DNA from 3 places in the [Bacillus] caldolyticus genome. Region 1 is predicted to be linked to each of the others. Evidence: riboswitches for the same ligand, from Rfam matches in the RefSeq annotation. Region 1 holds a riboswitch; each other region holds the start of a gene.
What was found. A riboswitch is a leader RNA that binds a small molecule or an ion and turns the genes downstream of it on or off. The one in region 1 is predicted to bind S-adenosylmethionine.

Region 2: it holds a riboswitch for S-adenosylmethionine, as region 1 does, so the genes downstream of both, mtnK (S-methyl-5-thioribose kinase) here and metK (methionine adenosyltransferase) in region 1, are expected to answer to the same signal.
Region 3: it holds a riboswitch for S-adenosylmethionine, as region 1 does, so the genes downstream of both, mtnW (2,3-diketo-5-methylthiopentyl-1-phosphate enolase) here and metK (methionine adenosyltransferase) in region 1, are expected to answer to the same signal.

The regions. Positions count from the first base shown of each region.
Region 1 is NZ_CP025074.1:2,686,279-2,694,200, forward strand. It holds gene CWI35_RS14000 (DUF2584 domain-containing protein) at 1-51, shown strand, start outside; gene CWI35_RS14005 (Rpn family recombination-promoting nuclease/putative transposase) at 332-1,234, shown strand; gene CWI35_RS14010 (MFS transporter) at 1,593-2,840, opposite strand; gene pckA (phosphoenolpyruvate carboxykinase (ATP)) at 3,486-5,072, opposite strand; SAM riboswitch class I at 5,291-5,405, shown strand; gene metK (methionine adenosyltransferase) at 5,535-6,746, shown strand; gene CWI35_RS14025 (gamma carbonic anhydrase) at 6,769-7,317, opposite strand; gene CWI35_RS14030 (tetraprenyl-beta-curcumene synthase family protein) at 7,656-7,922, shown strand, end outside.
Region 2 is NZ_CP025074.1:1,033,955-1,041,876, reverse strand. It holds gene CWI35_RS05425 (PAS domain-containing sensor histidine kinase) at 1-346, shown strand, start outside; gene CWI35_RS05420 (methylated-DNA--[protein]-cysteine S-methyltransferase) at 336-830, shown strand; gene CWI35_RS05415 (ABC transporter permease) at 980-1,993, opposite strand; gene CWI35_RS05410 (sugar ABC transporter ATP-binding protein) at 1,935-3,485, opposite strand; gene CWI35_RS05405 (sugar ABC transporter substrate-binding protein) at 3,482-4,645, opposite strand; gene mtnA (S-methyl-5-thioribose-1-phosphate isomerase) at 4,632-5,699, opposite strand; gene mtnK (S-methyl-5-thioribose kinase) at 5,769-6,956, opposite strand; SAM riboswitch class I at 7,042-7,210, opposite strand; gene CWI35_RS05390 (carbon-nitrogen family hydrolase) at 7,305-7,922, opposite strand, start outside.
Region 3 is NZ_CP025074.1:1,025,415-1,033,336, reverse strand. It holds gene CWI35_RS05385 (pyridoxal phosphate-dependent aminotransferase) at 1-862, shown strand, start outside; SAM riboswitch class I at 947-1,055, shown strand; gene mtnW (2,3-diketo-5-methylthiopentyl-1-phosphate enolase) at 1,127-2,368, shown strand; gene mtnX (2-hydroxy-3-keto-5-methylthiopentenyl-1-phosphate phosphatase) at 2,365-3,027, shown strand; gene CWI35_RS05370 (methylthioribulose 1-phosphate dehydratase) at 3,024-3,656, shown strand; gene CWI35_RS05365 (1,2-dihydroxy-3-keto-5-methylthiopentene dioxygenase) at 3,686-4,228, shown strand; gene CWI35_RS05360 (ZIP family metal transporter) at 4,317-5,051, opposite strand; gene CWI35_RS05355 (MarR family winged helix-turn-helix transcriptional regulator) at 5,268-5,717, shown strand; gene CWI35_RS05350 (phosphate propanoyltransferase) at 5,808-6,374, shown strand; gene CWI35_RS05345 (short-chain dehydrogenase) at 6,436-6,984, opposite strand; gene CWI35_RS05340 (S9 family peptidase) at 7,003-7,922, opposite strand, start outside.

The sequences.
Region 1 (7,922 bases):
AGTCGGACGACGGTGACGTATGAGCTCGTCAGCCTGTATTCGACGAATTGAACGAGGCTGCACACCATGAAGCGGCTGAATGAGAGCTGAACGGGTTCATCGGACAGGAGCGCAAACGGAAGAACGGTTTGCGCTCTTGGCTCAAGTTTTTTCCGTCTATAGTTAACTTGTGGCGTCAGGCCGGTTCAGACAAGCATAAAAATAGCCTTTGCTTGAGGATTTCCTGTGCGACGTTTGATCATACCATAAAAAAAGTAGGGGGGAGGAGAAGGAGTTTGGCCGCGGAGAGCGAATATCATACGATGAATTCGATGCCGCAAGGAGGGGAAACGTGGCCAAACCGCGAATCGATCACGACCGGTTGTTCAAAGAGCTGCTGTCGACGTTTTTCGAAGAGTTTTTGCTTCTTTTCTTTCCCAACGTGTACGAGCACATCGACGTTCACCACCTTTCTTTCCTCACAGAAGAACTGTTTACCGACGTGACGGCCGGAGAGAAGCATCGCGTCGACTTGTTGGTCGAAACGAAGATGAAGGGGGAGGAAGGGCTCATCATCGTCCATGTCGAACACCAAAGCTACGCACAGCGGACCTTCCCCGAGCGAATGTTCCTCTACTTCAGCCGCTTGTTTCAAAAATACCGCCGCCGTATTGTTCCGATCGCCATCTTCAGCTATGATGAACACCACGATGAACCTTCCTCATTGGTCGTCCAGTTTCCGTTTTTGACGGTTCTCGATTTTCGTTACTTGACGGTGGAGCTGCGCAAACTGCCGTGGCGCGCGTACATCCGCCATGACAATCCCGTCGCCGCTGCCTTGTTAAGCAAAATGGGGTATAATGAAGAAGAAAAGGTCGAAGTGAAAAAAGAATTTTTGCGCATGCTCGTCCGCCTTGAGCTCGATGAGGCGAAACAGCGGCTGTTGTTCGGTTTTTTTGAAACGTATTTGCGGTTGTCCGAAGAGGAGGAAGCCAAACTGCGAAACGAGGTGAGCCAAATGGAAACGAAGGAAGCGAAGCAAGTGATGGAGCTCATCGTCTCGTACGAACAGCGGGGAATGGAAAAGGGAATTCAACAAGGAGTCAAACAAGGGATGAAGCAAGGGCGCCAACAAGGAATCGAGGAAGGGAAGCTCGACGTGGTGAAGAGAATGCTGGCGAAAGGGTACGATGTCGACACGATCCACGAACTGACCGGGCTGCCGGTTGAGAAGATCGAACGGGTGAAGGGGTAAGCAGAGCAGACTCTTCGCCGTCGAGCCTCACATTGTCGTCGACCCCCAATCGTGCAAAAACCCCGGGGGATCGACGACAATCATTTTATGCGTTCGAACCTTACGGCCATCGAGGGTAAAGTCTATTGACAGAATTTGTCGGTGACGTTCATCGTCCCGATTGGCGTTTTTATTCTAATTTTGAAAAGGCAGGAGCGCAAACAATCCTTCGGTTTGCACTCTGCCATATGATTAAGCAAGACTCGAACACTTGTAATCTGTTTCCCGCTATCTTCAATGTTTGCACTCTGCCATATGATTAAGCAAGACTGATTCCTTTGCTTTGTTCTGAAATAAAGTGATCATTTACAGAGGGAGCTCACAAAATAGTTCCAGTGATTTCTCCTTTTTGGTTCTCCTTATAACTCCAGATTTTTCGCTGACGATAACTGATCCAGCCGCTGATCAAAAAGCAGCAAACAGACAAATAAAACGAAAAGCGAATCCCGTAAACATCGGCTATAAAGCTCATCAATAAGGCGGAAATCCCGAACGTTACGGAACTAATGACTCCCTGCACGGAAAAAACATGAGGCAGAGCGTCCATCCGGGCATTTTTTTGCAGAATCGTCTGAAGGCAAATCACCTTCCATTGTTCGATGATCCCATACAGGGTGGAATACATAAGCGCCAGCGCACCGTGCGTCGTTGTGCCAAATAACAGTGTGACAATAGCGATACAAAACGGGCCAAACAATACAAAAAATTGCTGATTTTTTTCAACCGATTGACTAAACTTAACGCTTAACAATCCCCCTATCACCATGCCGCCAAAGAAAACAGAGTTAATATATCCCCACCATTCCTCTCCTACATGTAATTGTTCTTTCACATACATATAAAGGATGGCCGAAATCCAGACCCCATTTCCGATTCCTTCAAAAAATGACATGAAGCTAATCGATTTAGCGTGCACATTTCTCCAAGTGTATTCCCATCCTAGACTGATCGAAAGGAGAAAGTTCTTTAGGCCTTTGCCTTGAGCCGTCTTCTTCTTTGTATGTTCTTGTATATGCAACAGAAACATGAGAATGCTTGAGACGACATAGAACAATAAGGTGATATTGATTAAAAGGAACGGCGACCCTACACTGACAATCAAACTCCCAATCGGCCATGCGCTAAGTTTGATGAATTGGTCTAACGTGTTTACAAAACTGTTGGCTTTCAAGATTTCCTCCTTGGAAACGATAAAAGGAACGAGGGAGTTTTTAATCGGATTATTGATCCCATCTAAAAAAGCGATCAATGATACAAAAACATAAACGATCGCAGTGTAATGTTCCGCACCCCAGTGCAAAAACAGCGAGAGAAAAAGCAGCAGAAATGTTTTACACATTTGTCCGTAGGACAATAACGTTTTTAGTTTATATTTTTCGAAAAATATCGGTGCGACGATTCCGCTAATAAATAACGACAATGTAACGAAAAAAGGGACTAATGCGGCAGCCATGGCTTTCGATGTCAAATGATATAGGTAAGAGACAACGGAAACAATGTAGAACACATCTCCGAAATTCGCGAAAGATTGTCCGATCCAAAGGAAATGAAATGTTTTATTTTTCATGACCTCAATCCTCTCTTTGATCATCGAAACGACTGGTGATGGAATAGTCAAAATGAACCAAAAATCAGATCTTCAGTCTTTGATGAAACTGGCTTTTTGCCACGCCCCAAAACGATGGAGCGAAGGAAAACGGGTTGATTTTCAACAATCTGCTAAAGGTAAATGGATATACTGAAGCAATGGAAGCCTCCCCCTTATTCTGTTTAGAGTATCTTGAAAATCAAAAGGCCTTTAGACAGAGCATATCATGCTGCTGGAGTTTCTATAGGAATTATGCATCTTGATCACTTGTTTAATGATACTAAAAATTGTGATAAGTATATGAATGATTTGCGGAAAACAGTTGGAGAAATAGAAGTAAGAACACAATTCTTGGGGAAACAGGGAGTAAAAACTTTAGAAATAATGCGCAAGTTCATTAATCATCCATCTTTTGATGACATTACGTATTCCTTGCAGAACTCATGGCCATTGCGGCAAATGAAAACACAGAAGCTCATTGCGTTTGCTCGAGTCTGGTTGTTTGAGGCGAATGAAACGGACCGACGTACAGAAATGTCTAACGATTCAGTGTCGGAGACGAAAGCAGAGGAAAGAACAGAAAAACCGGCCGAACAGGATGTTCCCTGTCCGGCCGGGTTCTTGTTACACGAGCGGTCCGCCGAGTTTTTCGATCGTCGGGTCGATATGGGCGAACTTTCGGAAGTTGGCGCGGAACTTTTGCGCCAGCTCTTTTGCTTTTTGTTCGTATGCTTGTTTGTCAGCCCATGTGTTTTGCGGCTGCAGGACGTCATCCGGCACGCCGGGGACGTGGGTTGGGATGGCGAGGCCGAAAATCGGGTCTTGCACCGTTTCGACGTTGTCGAGCTCCCCTTCGACAGCGGCTTGCACCATCGCCCGGGTGTAGGCGAGCTTCATGCGGCTGCCGACGCCGTACGGTCCCCCTGTCCAGCCGGTGTTGACCAAAAAGACGCGGACGTTGTGTTCGGCGATTTTTTGCCCGAGCATTTCCGCGTATTCGACGGCCGGGCGCGGCAAAAACGGTGCGCCAAAGCACGTTGAGAACGTTGCTTCCGGTTCGGTGACGCCGCGTTCGGTGCCGGCGAGTTTGCTTGTGTAGCCGCTTAAGAAATGGTACATCGCCTGTTCGCGCGTCAGCTTGCTGATTGGCGGCAGGACGCCGAACGCATCAGCCGTCAAAAACACGATCGTGGACGGATGGCCGGCGACGCTTGGGTCGACGATGTTTTTGATCGCTTGAAGCGGGTAGGCGGCGCGCGTGTTTTCCGTCAGCGTGCCGTCGTCGTAATTCGGCACCCGCGTCGCGTCGTCGAGGACGACGTTTTCGAGCACCGCGCCGAAGCCGATGGCGTCAAAAATTTGCGGCTCTTTCTCGCGCGATAGGTTGATGCATTTCGCATAGCAGCCGCCTTCGATGTTGAAAATGCCGCGGTTTGACCAGCCGTGCTCATCATCGCCGATCAAGCGGCGGTTCGGGTCGGTCGAGAGCGTCGTTTTTCCCGTTCCCGACAAGCCGAAAAAGAGGGCGACGTCGCCTTCCTGGCCGACGTTGGCCGAGCAGTGCATCGGCAGGATGCCTTGTTCCGGCAGCAAATAGTTCATCACCGAGAAAATCGATTTTTTCATTTCGCCGGCATACTCGGTGCCGCCGATCAACACGGTGCGCCGTTCAAACGAGATGATGATGAACGCTTCCGAGCGCGTGCCGTCAACGGCGGGATCGGCTTTAAAGTTCGGCGCGCAAATGACGGTGAATTGCGGCTCATGCGCGGCGAGCTCTTCGGCGTTCGGCCGGATGAACAGCTGATGGACGAACAAGTTGTGCCAGGCGAATTCGTTGACGACTTGAATCGGCAGCCGGGATTTCGGATCGGCGCCGGCAAAGCCTTTAAACACGAACAGTTCATCTTTCTTCATTAAATAGTCGAGCACTTTGTCGTACAGTTTATCAAACGTCTCCGGAGACATCGGCTGGTTGACCGCGCCCCAGTCGATCGTTTGCTTCGTTGACGGTTCTTCGACGATGTATTTGTCTTTCGGCGACCGCCCTGTGTACTTGCCGGTTGTCACCGCGACGGCTCCGGTGTGCGTCAGCCGTCCTTCGTTCCGTTGCAGGACTTTCTCAACGAGCTCGGCGACGGACAGTTGATGATGCACGTACGGTTTTTGCAGCAATAAATCAAGCTTATTCGTCATGTTTGCGATCCCCATATTCAAAACCTGCCTTCTTTTTGTAATCACTCTTGAAAATAGTATAACACATTTTTATTAATAGTCCATACTAATTGTGTGGGTTTTTCAAACTTTATTTTGCCCAATGTGTTGGTTTCCTTGAGGAAAGAATTTTCGCGGCTGGAAATGATAAAAAATGAATTTTGATAGTTGACTTTGCCGATTCCGTTGCGATAAGATAAGTCATTGAACGGATACTCTTATCCCGAGCCGGTGGAGGGACAGGCCCGATGAAGCCCAGCAACCGTCACAACTGTACATGTGTGAAATGGTGCTAACCTGTGGCAAGGCGCAGTCCTTGAACGATAAGAGTGAAAGGAAGCAATACGATTGCCATGACCTTTCCTCAGCCGTTACAGGAAAGGTTTTTTATATTGCGAAGGGAAAAAGGGAAATGAGTTCCGTGTCGCCACATTATGCCAAGAGGAGGAAACAAACCGAATGTCAGCCAAACGCCGCTTGTTTACTTCAGAGTCTGTGACGGAAGGACATCCGGATAAAATTTGCGACCAAATTTCTGACGCCATTTTGGATGCCATTTTGGAAAAAGATCCGAACGCCCGCGTCGCCTGCGAAACGAGCGTCACGACCGGGCTGGTGCTCGTGAGCGGGGAAATCACGACATCAACATACGTGGACATTCCGCGCATCGTCCGCGATACGATCCGGGAGATCGGCTACACGCGCGCCAAATACGGATTTGACGCTGATACGTGCGCGGTGCTGACGTCGATTGACGAACAATCGCCGGACATTGCGATGGGGGTGGACCGGGCGCTCGAGGCGCGCGAAGGTCAGATGACTGACGAGGAAATTGAAGCGATCGGCGCCGGCGACCAAGGATTGATGTTTGGGTTCGCCTGCAATGAGACGGAAGAATTGATGCCGCTGCCGATTTCGCTTGCGCACCGCTTGGCGCGCCGATTGGCGGAAGTGCGCAAAACGGACGTCTTGCCGTACTTGCGGCCGGACGGGAAAACGCAAGTGACGATCGAATACGATGAAAACGGCAAACCGGTGCGCGTCGATACGATCGTCGTTTCCGCGCAGCACCATCCGGAAATTACGCAAGAGCAAATCCAGCGCGACATTAAAGAGCAGGTCATCAAGCCGGTCGTGCCCGCGGAGCTGCTTGATGAGAACACGAAATATTTCATCAACCCGACAGGACGGTTTGTCATCGGCGGTCCGCAAGGGGATGCTGGGTTGACGGGGCGCAAAATCATCGTCGATACGTACGGCGGCTACGCCCGCCACGGCGGTGGCGCGTTCTCGGGCAAAGATCCGACGAAAGTCGACCGCTCGGCGGCGTATGCGGCCCGCTATGTCGCGAAAAACATCGTCGCGGCAGGACTGGCCGACAAATGCGAAGTGCAGCTTGCCTACGCGATCGGCGTCGCCCGCCCAGTTTCGATTTCGATCGATACGTTCGGCACCGGCAAAGTGTCGGAAGACATTTTGATTGAAGTCGTGCGCAACAACTTCGATCTCCGCCCGGCGGGCATCATCAAAATGCTCGACCTTCGCCGCCCGATTTACAAACAGACGGCTGCTTACGGCCATTTTGGGCGTACGGACATCGACCTGCCGTGGGAGCGCACCGACAAAGCCGCCTTGTTGAAAGAACAAGCGCTGGCGTTGGCGGACAAGTGATGAAAGAAAAAGAGCTGCCTGATCACGGCAGCTCTTTTTTGTCGGCGCACGATGTCCGCTGTTGCTGCAGCGCTTTGTAATACTGCCCTTTCTCGACATATTCGCGGCGGATGCGCTCCATTTCGCGGATATCGTCTTCCGTCAGTTCGCGGACGACTTTCGCCGGCCGGCCGAGGGCGAGCGTGTTGGGCGGAATTTTTTTGCCCGGCGGCACTAAACTGCCGGCGCCGATAAACGCGCCTTCCCCGATTTCCGCGCGGTCCAAAATGATTGAGCCCATGCCGATGAGCGCGTTTTTGCGAACGATGGCGCTGTGCAAAATGACTTGATGGCCGACCGTCACCCCGTCCTCAATGATAAGCGGATTGTTTGGACTTTGATGCAAAATTGAGTTATCTTGAATATTGACCCGGTTGCCAATCACCGTTGGCGCCACATCGCCGCGAATGACGGTATTGAACCAAATGCTTGTCTCTTCGCCGATCACGACATCGCCGGTGATCGTCACATAGTCGGCGATAAAGGCGGAGGCGGCAATTTGCGGCGTTTTGCCTTTGTATGGGTAAATCATGGGCGTTCGTTCCTTTCTGTTGCAAAATCGATCGTTCACCATGTATTGTACAACGCTGCGTCCAAATCGCCAACGAAAGCGAGCGCGCCTAATCGGGATTGGTGAAAAACGTTTCGTTTCGCCCGATGAGTGGTTGGGATCGGGGAAGAAGATCCGATTTCACAAAGCTTCTCAACGTGAGAAGAACCGTTGTTGAGCGGCTTTTTCACTCCGTCGCCAACCCTTTTATGGTTTGCCCCGGCCGCATTGATGGCAATACTGGAAGACGAGATCGCAAGCTGTTCAGACGCGAAACGATTTTGGTTGCCGATAAGATGGAAATGCTAGGAGACGAGACCATGGTGTTTGCACCTGAGGTGAGCCGATTGAACATTCCGAAAAACCCCATCGCCTTGATGAAAATGGTGTATCGTGACGTGCTTCCGCTTGTCCACCGCGAGCTTGCCTATTGGCGGCGCCAAGCCGAGCGCATTCCCGACCCGGAATTGCGGCGCCAGGCGCTCGCGAGCATCGCTTCGAAAACGTTCCATTGCGAAGGCGGCTCCATTTTGGCGCTCTTGGCCGGAGAAAACATGGAGGATTGCATCCGCTTTATCGTTGCTTAC
Region 2 (7,922 bases), 1.7 Mb from region 1:
GCCGAATCAGTTGAAGCAAGTGTTCATCAATATTTTGAAAAACGCCATCGAAGTGATGCCAAAAGGCGGGGACATTACGGTGCGCATCACCCGCGCCGGGTGCTATGTGCGCATCTCCATCACCGACCAGGGATGCGGCATTCCAAAAGATAAAATCAAAAAGCTTGGCGAGCCGTTTTATACGACGAAAGAACGCGGCACCGGCCTCGGCTTGATGGTCAGCTATAAAATCATAGAAGAGCACCAAGGGAAAATTGAAGTGGAAAGCGAAGTCGGCGTCGGCACGACGTTCCATATCACGCTGCCGATCGAACGAATGGAAAGGGAGGACGACGATGACGATTGAATATGCAGTATACCGCTCAGAGCTGCTCGGCGACATTTACATCGCCTCCGACGGCGATGCGATTGTCAAAGTCGAGCTGTTTCCAGAAGAATGGCGCGCGTTCGCCGGCGAACATCCGGCTGTCAAAAGCTGGTCGCCGCTTCTTGAACGCGCGCTTAGGCAGCTGGATGAGTATTTCCACGGTCGACGCCAAGCATTTGACTTGCCGCTGAAGTGGAAGGGAACTGCCTTCCAAGAAGAGGTGTGGGCGGCGCTTTGCCGCATTCCGTACGGCGAGACGGCGACATACGCTGACATCGCCGCGCAAATCGGCCGCCCGAAAGCGGTGCGCGCCGTCGGTCAGGCAAACCGGGCGAATGAACTGTCGATTCTCGTTCCGTGCCACCGCGTTGTCGGCAAAAACGGCGCTCTCATTGGCTATGCTGGAAGCCGCACCGATGTGAAGGCGAAGCTGTTGGAGCTTGAGCGCCGCTTACGTAGATGACGCTCTTGCGTTCGTGGAACAGGCAAAGGGTTTGGAAGGCGTTGTATGCGGATGCTGCAATGAAGCAGGCGGAAAAAGAGGCTGACGGCTTGCCTAGAAAAACGCGTCTGCCCCCGAGGATTGCCATCCACGGGGGCAGAGATCGGGCGTTATTTTTTTTGCCAATGCGACAAGGCGAGGGCGCCGACTAAAATGGCGCCTTTTATAATGTCTTGGGCGTAATACGGAACGTTTGCCATCGTCAAGCCGTTCAGCAACACGCCCATTAAAATCGAGCCGAACAATGTGCCGATGACGTTCGGCTTGCCGGCGCCAAAGACGGAAAAGCCGATGTAGGCGGCGGCGACGCTGTCCATTAAAAGCGAGGCGCCGGCCGACACTTGCCCGGTGCCGATGCGCGAGGCGAGCACGATGCCCCCCAAGGCGGCGAAAAAGCCGCTGATGACGTACGCATACGTCCGGTAACGGTTGACTGGGATGCCAGAGAGCCGTGCCGCTTCCCGGTTTTCACCCGTTAAATAAAAGAGACGGCCAGGTTTGGTGTATGTTAAAAACAAGTGGGCGGCCATGACGACAACGAGCATGAGCAAGACCGAAAACGGCACGCCAAACAGCTCCCCTTGGCCGATAAATAAAAAGGAAGGAATAAATTTGCCCGGCGCCGTGCCGCCATCAGGCAGCGGCATGTCGTTATAAATCGAAAATCCTTTTGTATACGTAAGCTGCACGCCGTTGATCGCGTACATCGTCGCCAACGTGGCGAGCAAATCGGGCAGTTTGAATTTGACGATCAATAACGAATTAAGCAGCCCGACGGCGACGCCGAGCAACAGCGGCACGAGCAAGGTGACGAAAATTTCTTGGCGATGCAAGACAAGCGCCGCTGCACTGGCAATCGTCGCCAAGCTCACTGTCGAACCGACCGACAAATCGAAGCCGTCGACGATGAGCGAAAATGTAATGCCAATGGCCACCAAGGTGACGATGGAAATGGAACGCAAAATGTCGCTGAAGTTTTCATAGGTGAAAAACCGGTCTTGTGTCAGGCCAAAATAGGCGATTACAGCCAAAATGGCAAGCAGTGTGCCATGTTTATACAAAAATTCAAGAATGAACGGCGCCGCTTTTTTCGACGGCGCTGTGGAAACGGCTGGCTGGCTCATCGATCTCACCTCCGCTGCAATAGTACACAAGCTGTTCATAGGTTAGTTCTGCGGCCGGCAGGCGGGTGAGCAGCCGGCCGTCAGCCATGATGTAGATGGTGTCGCACACCTCAAGAAGCTCGTGAAATTCACTCGAAAAATATAGTACTGTTTTTCCTTCATCGGCGAGAGCACGGATGATGGAAAACACCTCTTGTTTGGCGTGGACATCGATTCCTTTCGTAGGCTCGTCGAATAGAAAAACACGCGCGTTTGTGTTCAGCCATTTGCCGATGACGACTTTCTGCTGGTTGCCGCCGCTTAAGTGGCGGACAGCGGTCGAAGGCGACGGCGGATGGATGCCGAGCGAGCGGACAAGTTCGTCGGCGGCGTCCGTTTCCTTCCTCCGGCTGATCCATTGCCAGCGCGACAGCCGGGAAAGGAGGCGGACGGTGATGTTGGTTTTCACTGACTCGGGCAAGAACAGCCCTTGTTTGCGCCGTTCTTCCGGAATGAGACAAAGGCCGGCGTCGATGGCTTCATAAGGCGATGAGAACACATAGCGTCTGCCATCAATTTCCCACTCGCCGGATGTGTTCCGGTGGGCGATGAGGCTTTCGGCAAGCTCCGTCTTGCCGGCGCCGACCAAGCCGGCGATGCCGACGATTTCGCCGCGGTGGGCGTATAGGTCGACTGTTGTCCCGGTTTTGTCGATCAAAATTCCGCGGGCGGCAAACGCGATGTCGCTTCCATGCGCGCGCGTTTGTTTCATGGCGGCGGCTCGCCTTGTTCCGGTCATATGAAGGACGATGTCTTCAAGCGGCAAACCGCGGGCGGAACCATGGTAGACGACGCGGCCGTCGCGCAAAATCGTCAGCCGGTCGGCGATTTCCTGCACTTCTTTCAGTTTATGAGAGATGTAAATAAAGCCGACGCCTTGCTGTTTCAGTTCCGTGATGATGGCAAACAGCCGCTTCGTTTCGGCTTCGCTCAAGGCGGCGGTCGGTTCGTCCAAAATGATGTAGCGCGCATTCGATGACAACACTTTGGCGAGCACGATCAGCTGTTTTTCATGGAGCGAGCAGTCGCGCACGAGCTTTGCCGGCGAAATGGCAAGGCCGACGCGGCGAAGCAGAGCAGCGGCCCGTTCTTTTTCCCGGCGCAGCGAGCGGATCGGCTGTTTCTTCACATCAGCGAGCTCATCGGCCGCCAAGTTTTCGTAAACGGGCAATCCTGGGAAAAGCGCCGTGTCGACCTCTTGGACGACGAAGCCGATGCCGGCTCGTTTCGCGTCAAGCGGCGACGAAAAGGTGCAGTTGACGCCATCGATCGTGATCGTGCCGGCGTCGGGAGGAATGGCGCCGGCCAAAATGTTCATGAGCGTGCTTTTGCCGGCGCCGTTCATGCCCAAAAGGGCGTGGACTTCGCCTGGACGGACGGAAAAGTCCACGCCGTCAAGCACGCGCACCGCGCCAAACGATTTTTCAATGCCTCGCATTGACAGCCTGTTCATTTTTTGTTCACCTGAGCTTCCAACGTTTTCATCCATGGCGAGATGGCGACGTTCGATTGCCCCCAGCCCAGGATGTATTGCGAAAGCTCGTTCATCGATACTTGCTTATCGGGCAAGTCGGTCCGTTTTACTAAATGCGGCTCGAGCGAGTAAATGTTCGGCGTTTTCTCGCCGGCGATTTTTTGATAGGCGAACCGCACCTGAACGCGGCCGACTTCCGCCGGATCCGTCGCTGTTGTCGCCACCCACGGACTGTTCGGTTTTTGGATCATTTGCAAGTCTTCGTCACTCAAATCGATGCCGTATACTTTGATTTCCGTACGCCCGGCTTGCTCGATGGCGCGCGTCGCTCCTTTGGCGAACTCGTCCCAAGTTGCGAAGACGGCGTCAATGTCGCCTTTGTTCGGATATTTTTTCAAAATGGCCTCCATTTGCGTTTGCGTGTCCAAAGCCGTGTTGGCGCTCGCCGTACCGAACTTGGCGACTTCTTTTATGTTCGGATAGCGTTTTTTGAACGCCTCATAAATGACGTGGCGCCGCTCCATTGGAGTAAAACCGCCGACCCAAATCGTGACGATGTTGCCCTCTCCATTTAAATCTTCGGCGAGTGTTTTTAACGTTTTCCAGGCGAGGCTGTAGTCGTCTTGGTCGATGACGGTGACGCCGGGAACGTTCAAATCGTTGTCAAAGGCGACGACCGGGATGCCTTTTTCAACCGCTTTTTTCACCGGGCCTTCGAGCGCATCAGCGCGGCCGTGATCAAGCAGAATGGCATCAACGTTTTGCGTGATGGCCGTTTCTACGTATGAGGCCATTTTCGTCAAGTCGTTGTCGGCGTTGTAAATTTGCACTTCGCCGCCGAACTTTTGCACTTGTTCTTTAACGCCGGCGATGTATTGCGACGAGAACGTGCCGATGGACATTTGCATAATGGCGGCGATCTTCACCGGTTTTTTCAGCTTCTCCGGGATGGCCGCCTGTTCGCTGCTCGATGCGGTTTGGCTGTTGGATGAGACGGTGTCGCCTTGGATGGCCGTTTGCTTCGTTTCGTTGGCCGGCTTAGAGCTCACGGCGTCTTGCTCGTTCGTGCAGCCGGCCAAGACGGAGAACACGGCAAAGAAAAGAAGAGAAAGGAACGATAAGGCCTTAAATCGTTTCATGCTGCTCCTCCTTTGCAAATAACGCTGGCAGTGCCGCGCTGTAGCTGCCGCGGACGATGCCTTTTTCGGTAATGATCGCGGTAATCAGTTCGTTTGGCGTCACGTCAAACGCCGGGTTATACACGTTGACGCCTTCCGGGGCGACGCGCACGCCGGCCAGATGGGTCACTTCATCCGGATGGCGCTCTTCAATCGGGATGTCTGCCCCTGTCTTTGTCGCCAAATCGATGGTGGACAACGGTGCGGCGACGTAAAACGGAATGCCAAACGATTTGGCGAGCAAGGCGAGGCCGAACGTGCCGATTTTGTTCGCTGTATCGCCGTTTTGTGCGATCCGGTCGGCGCCGACGATAATGGCGCGAATCCCTTTCGCTTTGATCGTTTGCGCCGCCATGTTGTCCGTAATAAGCGTGACGTCGACGCCTGCTTGCATCAGCTCCCAGGCGGTCAGACGCGCTCCTTGCAAAACGGGGCGCGTCTCAAGGGCGTACACGGATAACTCGATCCCTTTCTCTTTCGCCAAATAAAACGGGGCGAGCGCCGTGCCGTAGCGGGCGGTGGCGATCGAGCCGGCGTTGCAAATCGTCATCACCCGGTCGCCTGGGCGAAAAAGCGATAACGCATGTTCGCCGATGCGGCGGCAGACATCTTCGTCCTCGATTTGGATGCGGATCGCCTCGTGAATAAGCGCCGTTTTCGCTTCGTTGACCGAGGCGGCGTCTTTGGCGGCGGCAGTGAGCCGGTCAAGCGCCCAAACCAAATTGACGGCCGTCGGGCGGGCGCTTGCCAAATAATCGCGGTCTTGCTTTAGGCGGCTATGGAACTCGTGGACCGTTTCCGCTTTATAATGCGAGGCGGCGAGCGCCAGACCATAAGCGGCGGTGATGCCGATCGCCGGCGCTCCGCGCACTTTCAGCGAGGCGATCGCATCGTACACGTCTTCAAGCGTATGCAGGTCGATATATTCTGTTGCTAATGGCAATTTTTGTTGGTTTAAAATCGTGATATGCGTCTCGCGCCACTCGACAGAGCGCGGGATGGCAAAGGTGTCCATCGTCGTCTTCCTTTCTTTTCACATTTTCCGTTGATCCGGGCCGGCACTGGGCCGGTCGTCGCCGTGTTACTATTCGGTTTCTGCAAACACTCGGCGGAAGCCGTCCGTTCCGGTCAGCTCGTTGCGCTCGACAATTAGGCGGCGGCCGAGGCGGAGCGCGTGTCGTTTGGCGGCAAGGCGGGCTTCTTTCTGCTCGATGCCGTCAAGGTCGGCCACATGGGCGAGGCCGATCGTCCGGCGGATGACTTCGCAGCCGGCAAAGCCGACAGCATCGATGAACGCATGCCGGAGCACTTCGTCAAGCAAGCCCGGTGTTGCGGCGTACGTCTCGATGCTTTTGGTGCGCCAAAGCTCCGAGAATATGGACGCAAAGACGTCCCAGGTCCGGTCGATGTGATCAAAGAGCGGTTGGCGCTCAACGTCAGGGCGGGACAACGCATTTAACAGCAAGTTGGCGAAAAACTGCCCAAGGTCAAAGCCGATCGGGCCGTAAAAGGCGAATTCCGGGTCGATTACTTTCGTTTCGTCGGTGCTTGCGAAAATGCTGCCGGTATGCAAATCGCCATGCAGAAGCACATCGGCTTCGGTTAAAAACTTGCGCTTCAACTTCGCCGCTTCCAAACGGAGGCGGTCGTCATTCCAAAGCGTTTCGACGTCCGGCCGCAGCTCGTCTTCGAAGTTGTTCGTGTCATGGTCGAAAAATGGATCGGTGAAGACGAGATCTTCGGTGATTTTGCACAGCTCCGGATTGACGAAGCTTTGCGCCAATTTCTTTTTCTCTTGCTGGTTCATGCCGAAATCGGATGTGTAAAACGCTGTTTTGGCGATAAATTCGCCGATATGCCGGGACAAAAGCGGGAATGTTTTCCCTTCGATCAACCCTTTGCGGGCGATTTGCAGACGGGACAAGTCTTCCATCACGGTAATGGCAAGCGATTCGTCAGAATAGTAGACGTTCGGCACGTATTGCGGTACATAGCTGGCAAACGTGCGCAACGCGTTGCTTTCAATAACCGCGCGCTTTAACGTGAGCGGCCAGCTTTCGCCGACGACTTTCGCGTACGGGAGCGCCTGTTTGATGATGACGCCTTGCTTCGTTTCCTGATCGACGATATGAAAGACTAAGTTTAAGTTTCCGTCGCCGATTTCGCGGCACACAAGCGGCGCCCCGTCTCGGAATAGGCCGAGGCGGACGGCGAGGGCGGTCGCTTTTTGTTCGGTGAGCGGTTCGTAAACAGTGGATTGGACAATCGTCATTTTCACGTTCCCCCTTTAGGTTTTGGCAAATGAAAAAGCCTCTTTCGCATACGGAAAGAGGCTCGAAGATGCATCGTCTTCGCGCCTCTTATCTTTCAGAAAGACATCGGTCTTTCTGTTGGACTTAGCACCGTGCCCTGCGGAAGCGGTTCGCTTCCGGCGCCGCCTTTGGCGTGCGCCCTATCTCACGATAGCATTACGGTCGGTTGCTGGGCTTCATTGGGCCAATTCCCTCAGCCAACTCTTGATAAGAGTACCGATTTCTCGTATTCAGTTTTTGCAATTTTCACGATGTTGTCAATCGTTTGGTTGTTTGATTCGAATGATACATGGTCGATCAATCGATTGTCAATACGTTTTGAAAAAATTTTTTGCCGTTTCATAGTCGTGCGGCCGGCGGTCGGCAAACACCGGGATGCGCGTACGGACGTCCGCAACGAGTGCGGGATCGATGTCGGCCGAGAGAATGCCCGGCTTCTCGTCCGCCTCGGCGATCACTTCGCCCCATGGGTCGATGACGAGCGAATGGCCGGCAAAGACGTTGTTCGGGTCGCGGCCAGCCCGGTTGCAGGCGACGACGTAGCATTGGTTTTCAATCGCCCGCGCCATCAAGAGCGTCCGCCAATGGTGCAGGCGGGGAAGCGGCCATTCGGCGACGACAAACAGCACTTCCGCCCCAGCCAAAGCATGGGCGCGAATCCACTCCGGAAAGCGGATGTCATAGCAAATGACCCCGGCGCATGCAAGCCCGTCGAGCGAAAACAAGCCTAAGCTGCTTCCCGGCTGCAAATACAAATGTTCATCCATTAATTGGAACAGATGGAGTTTGCTGTATTCGCCGACGATTTGACCGCTCCGGTCGGCCACGATCATCGTGTTCGTCACGCCGGTTGTTGTTTTTTTAGCGACCGAGCCGGCGACGAGATGGATGTTGTGTGCTTGCGCTAGGCGGGAGGCGAACGCTTT
Region 3 (7,922 bases), 1.7 Mb from region 1:
TGTCGAGCTGCCGCTTTGCCTCGTCAACCCGGGCGATGTGGTGCTTGTCCCGGACCCGGGCTATCCGGACTATTGGTCGGGGATCGCGCTTGCCCGCGCGCGGATGGAAATGATGCCGCTTTCTTCGGAAAACGGATTCTTACCGGATTACGAAGCCATTCCGGAGTCGGTCGCCGACCGAGCGAAGCTCATGTTTTTAAACTATCCGAACAATCCGACCGGTGCGACGGCGACAAAGGAATTTTTCGCGGAGACGGTGGCGTTTGCCGCCAAGCACGGCATTGCCGTCGTGCACGATTTCGCTTATGGAGCGATCGGCTTTGACGGCCGGAAACCGGTCAGCTTCCTGGAAGCCGATGGGGCGAAAGACGTCGGCGTCGAAATTTATACGTTTTCGAAAACATACAATATGGCCGGCTGGCGTGTGGCGTTTGCCGTCGGCAACGAGCGGATCATTCGGGCGCTTGAGCTTTTGCAGGATCATTTGTATGTCAGCTTGTTCGGCGCCATCCAGGAAGCGGCCGCCGCGGCGCTCCTTGGTCCGCAAGATTGTGTCACGGAGTTGGTCGCATTGTATGAGGCGCGCCGCAATGCGTTCATCGCTGCGCTCTGCGAGATCGGTTGGGAAGCGCCGGCGCCATATGGGTCGTTTTTCGCCTGGCTTCCGCTGCCAAAAGGCATATCATCCGCTGAGTTTGCCGACATGCTGCTTGAGCGGGCGCATGTCGCCGTCGCCCCAGGCATCGGGTTCGGCGAGCACGGCGAAGGGTATGTGCGCGTCGGCCTCTTGACCGATGAAGCGCGGCTTCGCGAAGCAGCGGAGCGGATCGGCCGCCTTGGATTGTTCGAAAAAAATTTTTGAAAAATGATTGACAACGCCAATCGGCGATGTCATAATTCAAAGTAAATTTGCCAATTGTTTGATAAGTGCATAAACGAGCAGGCTTTCTTATCAAGAGCAGGCGGAGGGACGAGCCCAATGAAGCCCGGCAACCGGCTTGGCGCGCGCCAAGCACGGTGCTAATTCTTGCAGCGGAAACGCTGAGAGATAAGAAGAGCGCCATGGATGAGTGACGCCTCTTCTTATGAAGAGGCGTTTTTATTTCGAGATTGAGAGGGATGAACGATGAGTGCAGTGATGGCAACGTATTTGCTTCATGATGAAACAGACATTCGGAAAAAGGCGGAAGGGATCGCGCTCGGCTTGACGATCGGCACGTGGACCGACTTGCCGGCGTTGGAGCAGGAGCAGCTTCGCAAACATAAAGGGGAAGTCGTCGCTATTGACGAGCTTGGCGAAAGCGAGCGGGTAAACGCCTATTTCGGCAAGCGGCTGAAGCGGGCGATCGTCAAAATCGCCTACCCGACAGTCAACTTCAGCGCCGATTTGCCGGCATTGTTGGTCACGACGTTCGGCAAGCTGTCGCTCGACGGTGAAGTGCGGCTGCTTGATTTAGAGTTTCCGGATGAATGGAAGCGACAGTTTCCTGGGCCGCGCTTTGGCATCGACGGCATTCGCGACCGAGTCGGGGTGCATAACCGCCCACTGTTGATGAGCATTTTTAAAGGCATGATCGGCCGCGATTTGGCGTACTTGACGTCGGAATTGAAAAAACAGGCGCTCGGCGGCGTTGACCTGGTCAAAGACGATGAAATTTTGTTTGACAGCGAACTTCTTCCGTTTGAAAAGCGGATCACCGAGGGCAAGGCGGCGCTTCAGGAAGTGTACGAACAAACAGGCAAGCGGACGTTGTATGCCGTCAACTTGACCGGCAAAACGTTTGCGTTAAAGGACAAAGCGAAACGAGCCGCCGAGCTTGGCGCTGATGTGCTGTTGTTTAACGTCTTCGCTTATGGGCTTGACGTGTTGCAGGCGTTGCGCGAGGATGAGGAGATTGTGGTGCCGATTATGGCTCACCCGGCGTTCAGCGGCGCTGTTACGCCGTCTGAATTTTATGGGGTGGCGCCTTCGCTTTGGCTTGGAAAGCTTTTGCGGCTCGCCGGCGCCGACTTTGTCCTGTTCCCGTCGCCGTATGGCAGCGTGGCCTTGGAGCGTGAGCAGGCGCTTGGCATCGCAAGGGCGCTCACCGACGACCAAGAGCCGTTTGCCCGGGCGTTTCCGGTGCCGTCGGCCGGCATTCACCCGGGATTGGTGCCGCTCATCATCCGCGATTTCGGCCTTGACACCATCGTCAACGCCGGCGGCGGCATTCACGGCCATCCGGACGGGGCGATCGGGGGCGGCCGGGCGTTTCGCGCGGCGATCGACGCGGTGCTGGCCGGCCGTCCGCTTCGTGAGGCGGCTGCAGAAAACGAAGCGCTGCAAAAAGCGATCGACCGCTGGGGCGTCGTTGAGGTGGAAGCATGACGAAACAGCTCGTTCTCTTTTGTGATTTTGACGGCACCATTACGGAAAACGACAACATCATCGCTATTATGAAACAGTTCGCCCCGCCGGAGTGGGAGGCGTTAAAAGACGACATTCTCGCTGAGCGCATTTCTGTTCAGGAAGGAGTGGGGAAGATGTTTTCCCTCCTTCCGTCCACGTTGAAGGATGAAATTGTGGATTTCCTGCGGCGCACCGCTCGGTTGCGCGCGGGATTCCGAGAGTTTGTCGCGTTTACGAAAGAGCGAGGCATTCCGCTTTATATCGTCAGCGGCGGCATCGACTTTTTTGTCTATCCGCTGCTTGAAGGGCTCATTGAACCGGAGCGCATTTTTTGCAACGGCTCCGATTTCAGCGGTGAGACGATCCGCATCACATGGCCGCATGCATGCGACGGTGAGTGCCAAAACGGCTGCGGCTGCTGCAAGCCATCGCTCCTTCGCAAGCTTGCCCGCCCGGACGGATACCATGTCGTCATCGGCGATTCGATTACGGATTTAGCGGTGGCGAAGCAAGCGGATTACGTGATGGCGCGCGATTTTCTGCTCCAAAAATGCCAAGAGCTCGGCTTGCCGCATGCGCCGTTTGCAACGTTTTTTGACGTGATTGATGCGTTGCAGCGAATGGAGGTGATCGTATGAGCATCGTCGTGAAAAAGTGGAACGAGCTTGCGGAAGTGAAAGCCGAGCTCGCCGCCCGCGATTGGTTTTTCGCAACAAGCGGCAATTTGTCGATCAAAGTGACGGACGACCCGTTGACGTTTTTGGTGACAGCGAGCGGCAAGGATAAGCGGAAGCAAACGGATGAGGACTTCTTGCTCGTTGACGCTGCCGGCCGACCAGCGGAGAAAACACATTTAAAGCCATCAGCGGAGACGCTGCTGCATGTGGAAATTTACAACCGCACAAACGCCGGTTGCGTCTTGCACGTTCATACCGTGGACAACAATTTGATTTCTGAACTGTATGCGTCAAACGGGGAAGCAGTCTTTTCCGGCCAGGAAATCATCAAGGCGTTTGGCATTTGGGAAGAAAACGCCGCAGTGCGCATCCCGATCATTAACAATGACGCCGACATCCCGACGCTGGCTCGGGAGTTTGCGAACCATGTTCATGGCGACGCCGGCGCCGTGTTGATCCACAACCACGGCATTACCGTCTGGGGACGAACGGCGTTTGAAGCGAAAAAACATTTGGAAGCGTGGGAGTTTTTGTTCAGCTGGCAGGTGAAGCGGCTGCTTTTGCAACGGGCCGGCCTGCCGGTTGGTTAATATACATCTTTTAGAAGGGGGATTTTGACATGGCCGTCATCAAAGTGAGAAAAACAGGTGAAGTGATTACAGGAGAGGAGAATGTGCGCGCCTTTTTAAACAGCCAAGGCGTCCTGTACGAGCATTGGGACATTGCCAAACTGCCGGAGCATTTGCGCGACAAATACGTGCTCACCGATGAAGAGAAAAATGAAATTTTGGCGGCATTCAAAGATGAAATTGAAGACTTGGCGGCGCGCCGCGGCTACAAAACATGGGATATCGTCGCTCTGTCCGATGCGACGCCGAACTTGGATGAACTGCTGAAAAAATTTGAACAAGTGCACATCCATACAGAAGACGAAGTGCGCGCCATTACGGCCGGCCATGGCATTTTCATTATCAAAGGCGACAAAGAGACCGGCTATTTTGACGTCGAGCTGGAAGCCGGCGATGTCATTTCCGTGCCGGAAGGGAATCCGCACTACTTTACGCTCATGGACGACCGCCAAGTCGTAGCCGTCCGCCTGTTCATCGACCCGTCCGGTTGGGTCGCCCATCCGTATGAAGAGAAAGAAGAGGCTGTCCAATAATGAGAACACCCCGTTGCCAGGCAAGGCAGCGGGGTGTTTCGGTCTGTATGGAGAGGAGCGCTTGCCTCGATGACGGAAGGAGAGACCGCTAAAACGATTCGGTTAACAAAATCATAAACAAAATGCCGATAATAAAGGCGTACGTCGAGATCCGTTCGTTGCCGTCGCCATGGCTTTCGGGAATGAGCTCTTTGTAAATGATGAACAGCATCGCCCCGGCGGCAAACGCCAACCCGTATGGAACGAGGCCGCGGAAGAGAGAGGTTAAATAAAAGCCGAGCAAAGACGTCACAATTTCGACCGCGCCGGTTAACGTGGCAATGACAAACGCTTTAAAGCGGCCAATCTGCTGATTGACTAAAAACAAGGCGACCAAAAATCCTTCCGGCGCGTTTTGCAAGCCGATGGCCAATGCGATCAAATTGCCGGTTTGCGAAGCGCCGTCTGAGGCGTAGCTCACCCCGACTGACAGCCCTTCGGGGAGATTGTGCATCGCAATGGCGGCGATGATGAGCATCGCCTTTTCGTCGAATTGCAAGCCGCTTTTCGTATGCTCCAAGTCGATATGGGGGACGGTCATCTCAAGCAACGTTAACACGAGCACCCCCGCCGCCAATCCGATGGCGAGCGCCTCAAAACCGCCGGACCGCAGGGCCTCGGGAATAAGACTTGTCATCGAGGCCGCCATCATAATGCCGGCTGAAAACGCGAGGAGCACATCGCGCCAGCGGTGAGTGAGCGATTTGGCCATAAACAAAATCGGCACAGCGCCAAGTCCGGTCGATAAGGCGGACAGCACACTGCCGGTCAATACCCCGTTCATCCAATTCCCCCTTCATCAGCCTTTATTTTTTCATATGCGCCGTTTCCACAAATGTGACAATCGCCCAAGCGCTGCCCTATCACAAAATTATCATAGCGAAAGGAACGGCCGCTGGCGAGAAAAATGGACCAGCGCCTGGCAAAAACGGTTGCCTGCCTGTTTGCTGTTCAAGTATAATGCAAGTAAGAAATGGTTAAATGCAAAGGGTTGGATGGCATGGAACAAAAAGAGCAAGAACTCGAGCAATCGCTAAAGTTGTTTATCGTATTGTCGCGGGCTTACCGCGCCGTAAGCGACCAAGTGAACAAATCAATCCACTCATTCGGGGTCAATCCGACCGAATTTGCCGTGTTAGAATTGTTATACCATAAAGGGGATCAGCCGCTCCAGCAAATTGGCGAAAAAATTTTGCTGGCGAGCGGGAGCATCACCTACGTCATTGACAAACTGGAAAACAAAGGATTGATCGTCCGCCGCGCCTGCGAAAAGGACCGGCGCGTCACGTACGCGTCCATTACAGAAGAGGGGCGGCGGTTTATTGAGCGCGTATTTCCCGAGCATGCGGAAAAAATTCACGAAACGGTTTCGGCGCTGACGGCGGCAGAAAAAGAGCAGGCGATTGCGCTGCTGAAAAAATTAGGATATGGGGCAAAAACAAGGGGCTGACGCGAGGTCGGCCTCTTTAATTTTGCCGGAAATGGATACGTTATATGAAAGAACATACCATAGCCAGCAAAAAAGGAGAGATCACCATTGATGGTTCCAGTAGGGGTATCGAATCGCCACATTCATTTATCAAAAGAACACATGGCGGCGCTGTTTGGCGAAGGCGCCGAGCTGACGGTGCTCAAGCCGTTGTCGCAGCCTGGCCAGTTCGCCGCCAAGGAAACGGTGACGGTCGAAGGGCCGAAAGGGAAAATTGAAAACGTCCGCGTCCTCGGACCGATTCGTTCGCTCACCCAGCTTGAAATTTCGAAAACCGACAGCTTCAAGCTCGGCGTCGCGCCCCCGGTCCGCTTATCCGGCGATATTGACGGAACGCCGGGCATTACGATTCACGGACCGAAGGGGACGGTGACCGTCGACAAAGGGGTGATCATTGCCAAGCGCCACATTCATATGACGCCGAAAGATGCCGAGACGTTTGGCGTCCGCGATAAACAAGTTGTGAAAGTGAAAACGCAAGGGGAGCGGGCGCTCATTTTTGACGAAGTGATCGTCCGCGTCAGCGAAGATTTTGCGTTAGATATGCACATTGACACCGATGAAGCGAACGCGGCCGGCTTGAAAACGGGCGATTATGTCGAACTGCTTCCATCGTGAAACCATCCGCGCCAAAGGCGGACAAAGCACCCTCTCGGTACAAACGAGAGGGCGCTTCCCATTAATGCGGCCGCTTCTTCTCTGATGCTAGTGTGCCGACAAGATGAAACGGCGCATCACGCCGAATGGCGTCAATGACGCCGCTGCTGATTTCTTGATGGGTGAGCCAACGCGTGCTGTGCTCTTCGATCACGAAGCCAAGCTGAATTTGCCGGTACAGGCAAGCGGAAGACAAACGGAGTTCCCGCTTTGCCTCGGCCGGATGGGCCCGGCTGCCGAGCACGTGGAACAGACGCCAAGGACCGGGATGTCTGCTATTTTCCCGGATGATGGCCGGAAACGCCTGTTTCCCGTCGGTGTGCACCCATGCGACAACAAGGTCGAAGGCTCTGTTTTCATTGATTGTTTGGTGAATCAAGGAACATAGTACATCATGATCGCGATAATCGACCAAAAGCGGGGTAATGGCCTCCAGATGTGCGGCGCGGGCGATGAGCCGTTCCATCCGTTCCCTGTTCCGGGCGACGATGGATACATGGTACCCTTCTCGCACGAGCCAAAGCGACACGTCGGTTAACATGCCTGTCCCACCGATGACGAGTGCGTGCATGGTGTTTCTCCTTTCGGATTAATGCGATGCTCCTTTCAAATAGCGGTCAAACCAGTCGACGATATGGCGAAGACGCTCAAGCCGAAGAGCAGGGTTGCCGGTGCGCGACAAATCGTGGTTGGCGTCCGGAAAGCGGACGAGCTTTGTTTCCCGCCCGAGCTGCTTTAAGGCGACAAACAGCTGTTCGGCCTGCTCAATCGGGCAGCGGTAATCGTGCTCGCTATGCAAAATTAACAGCGGTGTGCGCACGTGTTTGACGTATTTGAGCGGCGAATGATGCCAAAGCCGCTCAGCGTCTTCCCAAACGTCGCAGCCGACTTCCCATTTCGTGAAAAAGTAGCCGATGTCGCTCACGCCAGAGAAGCTGAGCCAGTTGGAAATCGAACGTTGAGTGACAGCCGCTTTGAATCGGTCGGTATGCCCAACGATCCAGTTCGTCATAAATCCGCCGTAGCTGCCGCCGGTGACGCCAAGCCGTTCTTTGTCAATAAAGTCGAACTTGCTGATGGCGGCGTCGACGCCAGCCATAATGTCTTCATAATCCATGCCGCCATAGTCGCCGCGCACCGCATTGACAAACGACTGGCCGTATCCGTGGCTGCCGCGCGGGTTCGTAAACAGCACGGCATAACCGGATGAAGCGAGCAGCTGCAATTCATGGAAAAACGTAAATCCATACATCGCATGCGGCCCGCCGTGAATTTCGACGACAAGCGGCGCCTTTTCCCCTTCGTCAAGCTCAGGCGGTTTCATGATCCAGCCTTGAATCTCCAAACCGTCCGCCGATCGATACGTAAACGGTTCGGCATCGGCGAACACCACTTCGTTTTCGAGCGCTTCATTGGCACGCGTAAGCCGCGTTTTCGTTCCATCGGCAAGCGAGACCGCATATAAATCGCCAACGGACGTAGGCGAGCTGATGGCGGCGATGGCTTGCC